Linked DNA regions of Granulimonas faecalis. The protein of the gene in region 2 interacts with the protein of the main gene of each other region in a pairwise test. Links are inferred from orthologs where the notes say so. Each region holds a gene or a part of one and is shown on either strand. Other genes may lie near its edges.

Region 1 (3,701 bases), 590 kb from region 2 along the record:
GCGTTCCTGGCCTTCTTTGCCTTCGGGGCCTTCGACTCCTTGGAGACCGTCTACTACCGGGACGTCCTCCAGGTGGGCGTCGAGTGGACCGGCTGGCTCAACGCCGTCATGGGATTGGGTGCCACGGCCGGCTCCCTGGCACTGCTGCGGGTGCCCGAGCAGCGCCAGACCGTGGGCCTCGCTGCGGGGCTGGTCGCCGTGGTAGGTGCGGGCACAGTGCTCTACGTGGCCACGACGAGCCCCCTGGTGGCCGCCTGCGGCATGGCGGTCCTGGGTTTCGGCTGGGGGCTTTTCGAGCCCCTGCTCAACCTCGTGGTGCAGCGCGACGCCCCCGAAGGCGCCGTGGGCCGCGTCATGGGGGTGCTCCAGATGGGCCAGCGCAGCTCCGGCGTGCTGCCCCTGCTCGCGGCGCCGTTTCTGGCCCAGGCCTTCGGCGTGCAGCCGGTGCTCGTGACAGCCGGGGTCGTGGCGCTGGTGGCGGGCCTGGCCTTCGTGGCGGTGGCGAGGCGCGTGGCGCCGGGCCGGTGATGCCGCGATCGAGCCCGAAAGCGGGAGCCGACCCCTCCCTCACCACCTGAACGCGTCCGAGGGCGGCTCCCGCGGCACCTGAACGCAGTTGAGGGCGGATTGTCCCTCCCTGAACGCGGTTGAGGGCGGGTTCGCCGGATATTTCGCCACGGGGGTCGCCCCTAACCGCGTTCAGGTGCCGGGAGCGGTCCCGCCGTGCCCGCGCCCGTGCCGCGGCCCCACGTCCCATGTGCGGGCCGCACGCCCCATGTGGTGGGACCGTGAAGAATGACAGGTACCGTTTGAATCCTCTCGACGGGTTTGACCGGTACCTGTTAGATTTGTCGCCATGAATAACAGGTGCCTGTTGTAAATGCGGGCACCCCCACCGCAACCAGGAGGTTCCATGTACGACAACAAAGAGCTCATGCACCGCTTTGCCAAGGTGGGCCGCATGGCCATGGGTGGCCGCGGCCGCCACGGCCACCACGGTCCCGAGGGTCCCCGCCACTGCTGCCACAGGGGGCCGGAGGGTCCCGCTCCCGAGGGCGGCCATCACGGCCCCCATGGCCGCTGCCACGGCCGTGGGCCGTCCGGCCCCATGAGCCCCATGCGGGGTCAGGGCCGCATCCTCGCCGCCCTGGCCGACCGGGACGGTCTCACCACCCGCGACCTCGTCGAGCTGCTCGACGTCCGACCCTCCTCGCTCAACGAGTCCCTCGGGCGCCTCGAGGCCCGCGGGCTCGTGGGGCGCAGCCAGTCGCAGGCCGACGGCCGCCAGGTGGAGGTGCGCATCACCGACGCCGGCCGCGAGCTCGCCCAGGCCATGGCCGAGCGCGACCCCTCCTCCATGTTCGACTGCCTCACCGATGAGGAGCGCGAGCAGCTGGGCGCCCTTCTCGACAAGGTGATCGCCTCGGTCAAGGAGGCGCGCACCGACCCCGAGCGAGGGACCGCGTAAGCCCCCATAAAGCCGTTTGGTACTTTTTGGTGCCAAACATGATGAAAACCACCAAACGGGTCGCCGTTTGGTGGTTTTTCGGTCTTCGGACGAGGGAAAACCACCAAACGACCGGTGGCCGGCCCCCGCCCCCCCGCCCCGGCCCCCAACCGCCCTAGGAAAAAGGGCCCCACATCCGGAGATGCGGGGCCCTTCGCGTCCATGGGGTCGGCCATGCGGCCCCGGAGCGGGTTAGCGCAGGACGTTGAAGCCGTTGCGGCCGGCGTACTGGGCGGAGTCGCCGAGCTCGTCCTCGATGCGGAGGAGCTGGTTGTACTTGGCCACGCGGTCGGTGCGGGCGGGGGCGCCGGTCTTGATCTGGCCGGCGTTGGTGGCCACCACGAGGTCGGCGATGGTGGTGTCCTCGGTCTCGCCGGAGCGGTGGGAGACGATGCAGGCGTACTTGTTGCGCTGGGCGAGCTCGATGGCGTCCATGGCCTCGGTGAGGGAGCCGATCTGGTTCACCTTCACGAGCAGGGCGTTGGCGGCGCCGTTGTCGATGCCCTTCTGGAGGCGCTTGACGTTGGTCACGAACAGGTCGTCACCCACGAGCTGCACCTTGTCGCCGATGCGGTCGGTGAGCTTCTTCCAGCCGTCCCAGTCCTCCTCGTCGAGGCCGTCCTCGATGGAGACGATCGGGAACTCCTCCACGAGCTCGGCCCAGTAGTCGACCATCTCGTCGGAGGTGAGGGTGCGGCCCTCGCCCTTGAGGTTGTAGGTCTTGGTCTCGGGGTCGTAGAGCTCGGAGGTGGCGGGGTCCATGGCGATCATGAAGTCCTCGCCGGGGGTGAAGCCGGCCTTGGTGATGGCCTCGACGATGAACTGCAGCGGCTCCTTGTTGTTCTTGAGGTCGGGGGCGAAGCCGCCCTCGTCGCCCACGCCGGTGCTGTGGCCGGAGTCCTTGAGGACGTTCTTCAGGGTGTGGTAGACCTGCGTGGACCAACGGAGGCACTCGGAGAAGGTGGGGGCGCCCACGGGCACGATCATGAACTCCTGGAAGTCCACGTTGTTGTCCGCGTGCACGCCGCCGTTGAGGATGTTCATCATCGGGGTGGGGAGCACGTGGGCGTTCACGCCGCCCAGGTAGTTGTAGAGCGGGAGGCCCACAGACTCGGCGGCGGCGCGGGCCACGGCCAGGGAGCAGCCGAGGATGGCGTTGGCGCCCAGCTTGCCCTTGTTGTCGGTGCCGTCGGCGGCCAGGAGGGCGGCGTCCACGGCGCGCTGGTCGCAGGCGTCCATGCCCACGAGCACGTCGGCGCACTCGTCGTTGACGTGGTTCACGGCCTCGAGGACGCCCTTGCCCATGTAGCGGTCCTTGTCGCCGTCACGCAGCTCGACGGCCTCGAACTGGCCGGTAGAGGCGCCGGAGGGAACGATGGCGCGACCCTGGGAGCCGTCCTCGAGGGTCACCTCGACCTCGACGGTGGGGTTGCCGCGCGAATCGAGAACCTCACGGCCGTAGACATCGATAATCTCTGCCATTGTTTGGAGCTCCTTTCGTGAGCGCCCGACCCGGAACTGCCCGGGTGCGGTTTTCTTTCACTGACTTTAGGCTTGCGCGGGCCGCCCTCGCGCCCGGCGTCCCCGCACTTTGGCAAACCCCGTCAGAAGTTCATAAGAAAAATGAGGGGACAGAGGCGAAAAACGCAGCTAGTTGGGGGATGTCCAGCTGACAAGGGACAACTTCTCCGCACGGGGCCGGGCCAACGTGGACGCCGTGTAACGGCGGGGCCGGACCGTGGGGCGCGGCGCCGGGCCTGCACTAGAATGCGAGGGGCAGAGGGGCCGCGCGGCGGCCCGCAGCTTTTTTCGACGAAGAGGGGACGCAGCCATGGCATTGAGCCAAGAGGACGTCCGCGGCATCGCCGACTATGCCCGCATCGCCTTGGAGGGCGACGAGCTTGAGGCCATGACCGCCTACATGAACGACGCGGTGGCAATGCTCGCGCCGGTCGTCGGGTTCGCCCAGGAGGCGGACCCCACCTACCACCCCATCGGCGACCTGGCCAACGTCATGCGCCCCGACGAGGTCAAGGCCGGCCTGGAGCTGGAGGACGCGCTCTACAACGCCGTCGCCGTCAAGGGCCGCTGCTTCCGCGTGCCCTCGATCATGCCCGGCGAGGCGGAGGGGGGCGACCAGTGATGGCCAACATCGACCAGCTCACAAGCTCCCAGATCGCCGCCGGCGTGGCGG
Region 2 (4,526 bases):
TTCAGCCCCTTGCGCTGGCCCACGGTGAACCCGGCGATGCCACCGTGGCGGCCGAGCACGCGCCCCTCCTCGTCCACGATGTCCCCGGGCTCGAAGGCGTCGGGGCGCCGCCCCCGGAGGAACGCACGGTAGTCACCGCCGGGGGCGAAGCACACACCCATGGAGTCGGGGGCGTCGGCGGCGGGCAGGGAGGCGGCGCGGGCCTCCGCCCTGACCTCGGACTTCGTGGCGCCCGAGAGGGGCGCAAGGAGCCGGGCCACCTGTGCCGGGGACAGCTCGCAGAGGTAGTAGCTCTGGTCCTTGGAGCGGTCCTCGGCCCGGGCCACGTGGGTGACGCCGTCGTCGCCCGCCACGAGCCTGACGTAGTGGCCCGTGGCCACCCGGTCGCAGCCGAGGGAGTCGGCGAGGTCGAGGAGGGAGGCCACCTTCACGGAGCGGTTGCAGGCCACGCAGGGGCTCGGCGTAATCCCCGCCGCGTAGGCCTCGGCGAAGGGGGCGCACACCCGCCGCTCGAAGGCGTCGGAGACGTCCACGGCGTGGTGCTCCACGCCGAGCGAGGCGCAGAGGGCCCGGGCGCGGGCCATGGCGTCGTCGGGCGGAACGGGGACGCCCCCGCGGGCCATGACGAGCGTCGCGGCCACGACCTCGTGGCCCCGGGCCAGGAGCCGGGCCACCGTAGCGGAGGAGTCCACCCCTCCCGACAGGCCCACGAGAACCCTCACGCCACCACCCCTTCCACAAGCGCGGCCCGACGGGACGCCGCGCGACGACCGGCCCACCCGCAGGACCTTCCACGGGTACGAGGGCACCCGCAGGACCTTCTGCGGGTGCCGGAGGACGGGAAAACCGCTCGCGGAAGCCTCCGCGGGTAGAAAAACCACCCGTAGAACGTTCCGCGGGTGCCGGGGAGAATCCGGGGCCGCCCGCCCCCTACCCTAGCGCCAGCGCGCGACGACGGCCAGGAGCTCGTCGCAGAAGGCGTCGAGGTCGGCCGGGTCCACGCGCTCGTCGAACGAGACGCGCAGCGACCCCAGGGCGAGGTCGCGCGGGATGCCCATGGCCGTGAGCACGTGGCTCGGGTCGAGGGAGCCGGAGCTGCAGGCGGAGCCGGCCGACACCTCGAAGCCCGCGGCGTCGAGGGCGAGGATGAGGGTCTCGGACTCCACGCCCTCCACCACCACCGACACGATGCCGGGCAGGCGGTCGTCCCCCACCTCGGCGCCGGCCGTGGGCCGGATGCCCGTGCCCGGCGCGCAGAGGCGCCCGTAGACCCCCCGGGCGAGGGCTGCCACCGCGGGGCGCACCTCGGGGATGGCGCCCACGCAGAGCTCGGAGACCGCTGCGAGGGCCACGGCGCCGGCGACGTCGGGGGTCCCGGGGCGCCGGCCGCCCTCCTGACCGCCGCCGAACTCCTGGTTGCGGTAGGGTACCCCGCCGCGCACGGCCAGGGCCGCGGTGCCCTGGGGGGCGCCGATCTTGTGGCCGGCGATCGAGACCCCGTCCACGGGGGAGAGCCCGAGCGGGATGCGGCCGAACGCCTGGATGGCGTCCACGAACACGAGGGCGCCCGAGGCCTTGGCGGCCTCGGCGACGGCGGGCACGGGTTGCACGACGCCCGTCTCGTTGTTGGCGGCCATGAGGCAGACGAGGGCCACGTCGTCGCCCAGGAGCGGGGCCACGCGGTCGGGGCCCACGGCGCCCGAGGGGTCGGGCGAGGCCACGTCCACGGAGAAGCCCCGAGCCTTGAGGGGCGAGGCGAGATCGATGACGGAGTCGTGCTCCACGGCGCTCAGCACCACGCGGCGCCGCCCGGGGTCGCGCTCGCGGGCGCCCTCGGCGAGGCCGACGACCCCGAGGTTGTTGGCCTCGGTGCCGCCCCCGCAGAACGAGACGTCCATGGGGCGGAACCCGCACCCCAGGCACGCGGCCACGGTGCGCCGCGCGCCCTCGAGAGCCGCCTGGGCCTCGCGGCCGAGGGTGTGGAGGGAGCTCGGGTTGGCGCATGCCCAGGGCTCGGCCTCGTAGGCGGAGCGGGCGGCCACTGCCTCGGGCCGTAGGGGCGCCGAGGCCGCGTAGTCGAGGTAGACGAATCGACGGTCCATGTCAGGCGCGCCCCGTCCTTCCGAGGTACCCGGCCCGGCGCAGGCGTTCGACCGCCGCGGCGCGGTCGGGCCTCCCGAACACGGAGCTACCGGCCACGAGCACGTCGGCGCCGGCGGCCACGATGTCGGCGGCGTTGACGTCGCCCACGCCGCCGTCCACCTCCACGAGCGGCGCCGCGCCCACCCGCTCGCAGAGCCTGCGGAGGTCGCGGAGCTTGCCGAGGGTGGACGGGATGAACGACTGCCCACCGAAGCCCGGGTCGACGCTCATGACCAGCACCATGTCGAGCTCGCCGAGGAGCGCCTCGAGGGCGCCCACGGGCGTGCCGGGGTTGAGGGCCACGGCGGCCTTGGCGCCGGCGGCGTGGATCTGGGACACGATGCGGTGCGGGTGCCGCGCCGCCTCCATGTGGAAGCTCACGACGTCGGCGCCGGCGTCGAGGTAGAGGCCCACGCACTCGTCGGGGTTGGTGACCATGAGGTGGACGTCGGCCGCGAGGTCGCCCTGGCGCCTCACCGCGGCCACCATGGCGGGGCCGAACGTGAGGTTGGGCACGTAGTGTCCGTCCATGACGTCGATGTGGGCCCAGTCGGCCGTCTCAATGGCCTCGAGCTCCGAGCGGAGGTCGAGCAGGTCCGCCGAGAGCAGCGACGGGGCGATGAGGACGGGCGCGTCTTCCATGGGTACTCCTCGGCGGTTCGTCATCGGGCGTCGCCTCCCAGTCCGTAGAACTCGTCGTAGGGCATGCGGTCGAGAAGGCGGCGCATCTCGCCCTGGAGGGGCGCGTGGTCGTAGAGCACGGCGTGCACGGCGGCCACGATGGGGGCGTCCACGCCGAGCCTCCCGGCCAGCTCGTGGGCGGAGCGGGCAGCGGCGGCGCCCTCCACCACCATGCGGGTGCGAGCCTGGTACTCGTCCAGGGTCTCCCCCGCCACGAGGGCGGCGCCGAACGTGCGGTTGCGGGAGTGCGGCGACATGCAGGTGGTGGCGAGGTCGCCCATGCCGGCGAGGCCCATGCAGGTCATGGGCTCAGCGCCCATGGCGCAGGCCAGGCGGCCGATCTCGGCCAGGCCGCGGGTCATGAGCACGGCGCTCGTGTTGTCGCCGAGCTCGAGGCCGCGGGCGATGCCGCAGGCGATGGCCACCACGTTCTTCACGGCGCCGCAGGCCTCCACGCCCACCATGTCGGACGACACGTAGGCCCTGAAGGAGGGGGCGATGAACAGCGAGCGGAAGAGGTCGGCCACGGCGTCGGAGGCGGCGGCCACCACGGCCGCGGCCGGCTTGCCCTGGCAGATCTCCTCGGCGTGGGTGGGGCCCGAGAGGCACGCCATCCGGCCCGGCCCGCCGCAGACGTCGGCCACCACCTGGGTCATGAGCATCATGGTCCCGGGCTCGACGCCCTTGGTGAGCACGCAGACCGGGACGTCGTCGCCCAGGAGCGGCGCGAGCCTCTCGGCGGTGGGGCGCATGAAGGCGGAGGGAACCACGACGACCACGGCGTCGGCGCCGTCCAGCGCCTCCCCCATGGAGGAGGTGGCGCGCACGTTGGCCGGCAGCTCGTAGGAGGGCAGGTAGAGCGGGTTGCGGTGCCCCTCGGAGATGCCGCGGGCGACCTCCTCCTCAAGGGCCCAGCCGCAGACCTCGCCGGCGTTCCGGGCGAGGAGCCCGGCCGCGGCCGTGCCCCAGGAGCCCATGCCTACGACGGCGACCTTGCCGCACACGGTGCCAGCCATGTCACTCACCCTTTCCGGTCTCGTCCTCGATGTGCCGGGTCACGGCCTCCTCGTCGCCGAAGAACAGGCCGGTGCCGGGCGCGGGGACCCGGGAGGCGTCCCGCTCGGCAGCCTCCTCGGCGGCCTCCTGCACCCGCTCGACGGACTCGGCGCGCTCCCCGGCGTCCACGGCGGCGTCCTCGGCCACCTCCGCGCGCTCGGCGCGCTGCAGGCGCGACGGGGCGTCGTCGGTGCCGGAGACGGAGACGTCGGCGCGGGCGGCGGCCTCGGCGGCCACGGCCTCGGAGGGGGCGTCGCCGGTCCTCATGGAGAAGGTCGACTCGTCACCGGAGCGCATCTTGGCGATGTTCTGGCGGTGCGCCCAGACCACGACCACGGCGACGACGACGAACGGCAGCTCGAAGGCCCAGGAGGAGGGCTGGTAGAGGAAGAACGCGAGGAACGGCAGGGCCACGGCGGCGGCCACGGACCCCAGGCTCACGACCTTGGACGGCACGGTGCAGAGCGCCCACACCACGAGCAGGCCGAGGGCGATGGGCCACGAGATGCCGAGGGCCGCGCCGAACCCCACGGCGATGCCCTTGCCGCCCCGGAAGCGCAGGTACGGCGAGAAGACGTGGCCGCAGACGGCGGCCAGGAACAGGCAGGCGCCGGTCCAGGACCACGCGCCCATGGGCAGCGCCTGGG

What was found. Proteins that work in one complex are often made in the same cells at the same time.
Region 1: the proteins of rpe (region 2) and eno interact in binary tests that used the Escherichia coli proteins (3 or more experiments, as listed by UniProt). The link is inferred for Granulimonas faecalis from one-to-one orthologs.

The regions. Positions count from the first base shown.
Region 1 is NZ_BQKC01000001.1:1,577,374-1,581,074, reverse strand. What follows is about bases 845-3,701. They hold eno (phosphopyruvate hydratase), read right to left. Parts: upstream 2,990-3,701; coding sequence 1,700-2,989; downstream 845-1,699. Other genes in these bases: gatA (Asp-tRNA(Asn)/Glu-tRNA(Gln) amidotransferase subunit GatA), read left to right, coding at 3,650-3,701; OR600_RS07155 (Asp-tRNA(Asn)/Glu-tRNA(Gln) amidotransferase subunit GatC), read left to right, coding at 3,339-3,650; OR600_RS07165 (MarR family winged helix-turn-helix transcriptional regulator), read left to right, coding at 914-1,468. In the rest of the region: OR600_RS07170 (MFS transporter), read left to right, coding at 1-528. UniProt on the Escherichia coli protein: Catalyzes the reversible conversion of 2-phosphoglycerate (2-PG) into phosphoenolpyruvate (PEP). It is essential for the degradation of carbohydrates via glycolysis.
Region 2 is NZ_BQKC01000001.1:983,383-987,908, reverse strand. What follows is about bases 945-3,934. They hold rpe (ribulose-phosphate 3-epimerase), read right to left. Parts: upstream 2,785-3,934; coding sequence 2,104-2,784; downstream 945-2,103. Other genes in these bases: plsY (glycerol-3-phosphate 1-O-acyltransferase PlsY), read right to left, coding at 3,841-3,934; OR600_RS04460 (NAD(P)H-dependent glycerol-3-phosphate dehydrogenase), read right to left, coding at 2,805-3,839; OR600_RS04470 (cysteine desulfurase family protein), read right to left, coding at 945-2,102. In the rest of the region: tRNA 2-thiouridine(34) synthase MnmA, read right to left, coding at 1-722; more of OR600_RS04470, read right to left, coding at 936-944; more of plsY, read right to left, coding at 3,935-4,526. UniProt on the Escherichia coli protein: Catalyzes the reversible epimerization of D-ribulose 5-phosphate to D-xylulose 5-phosphate.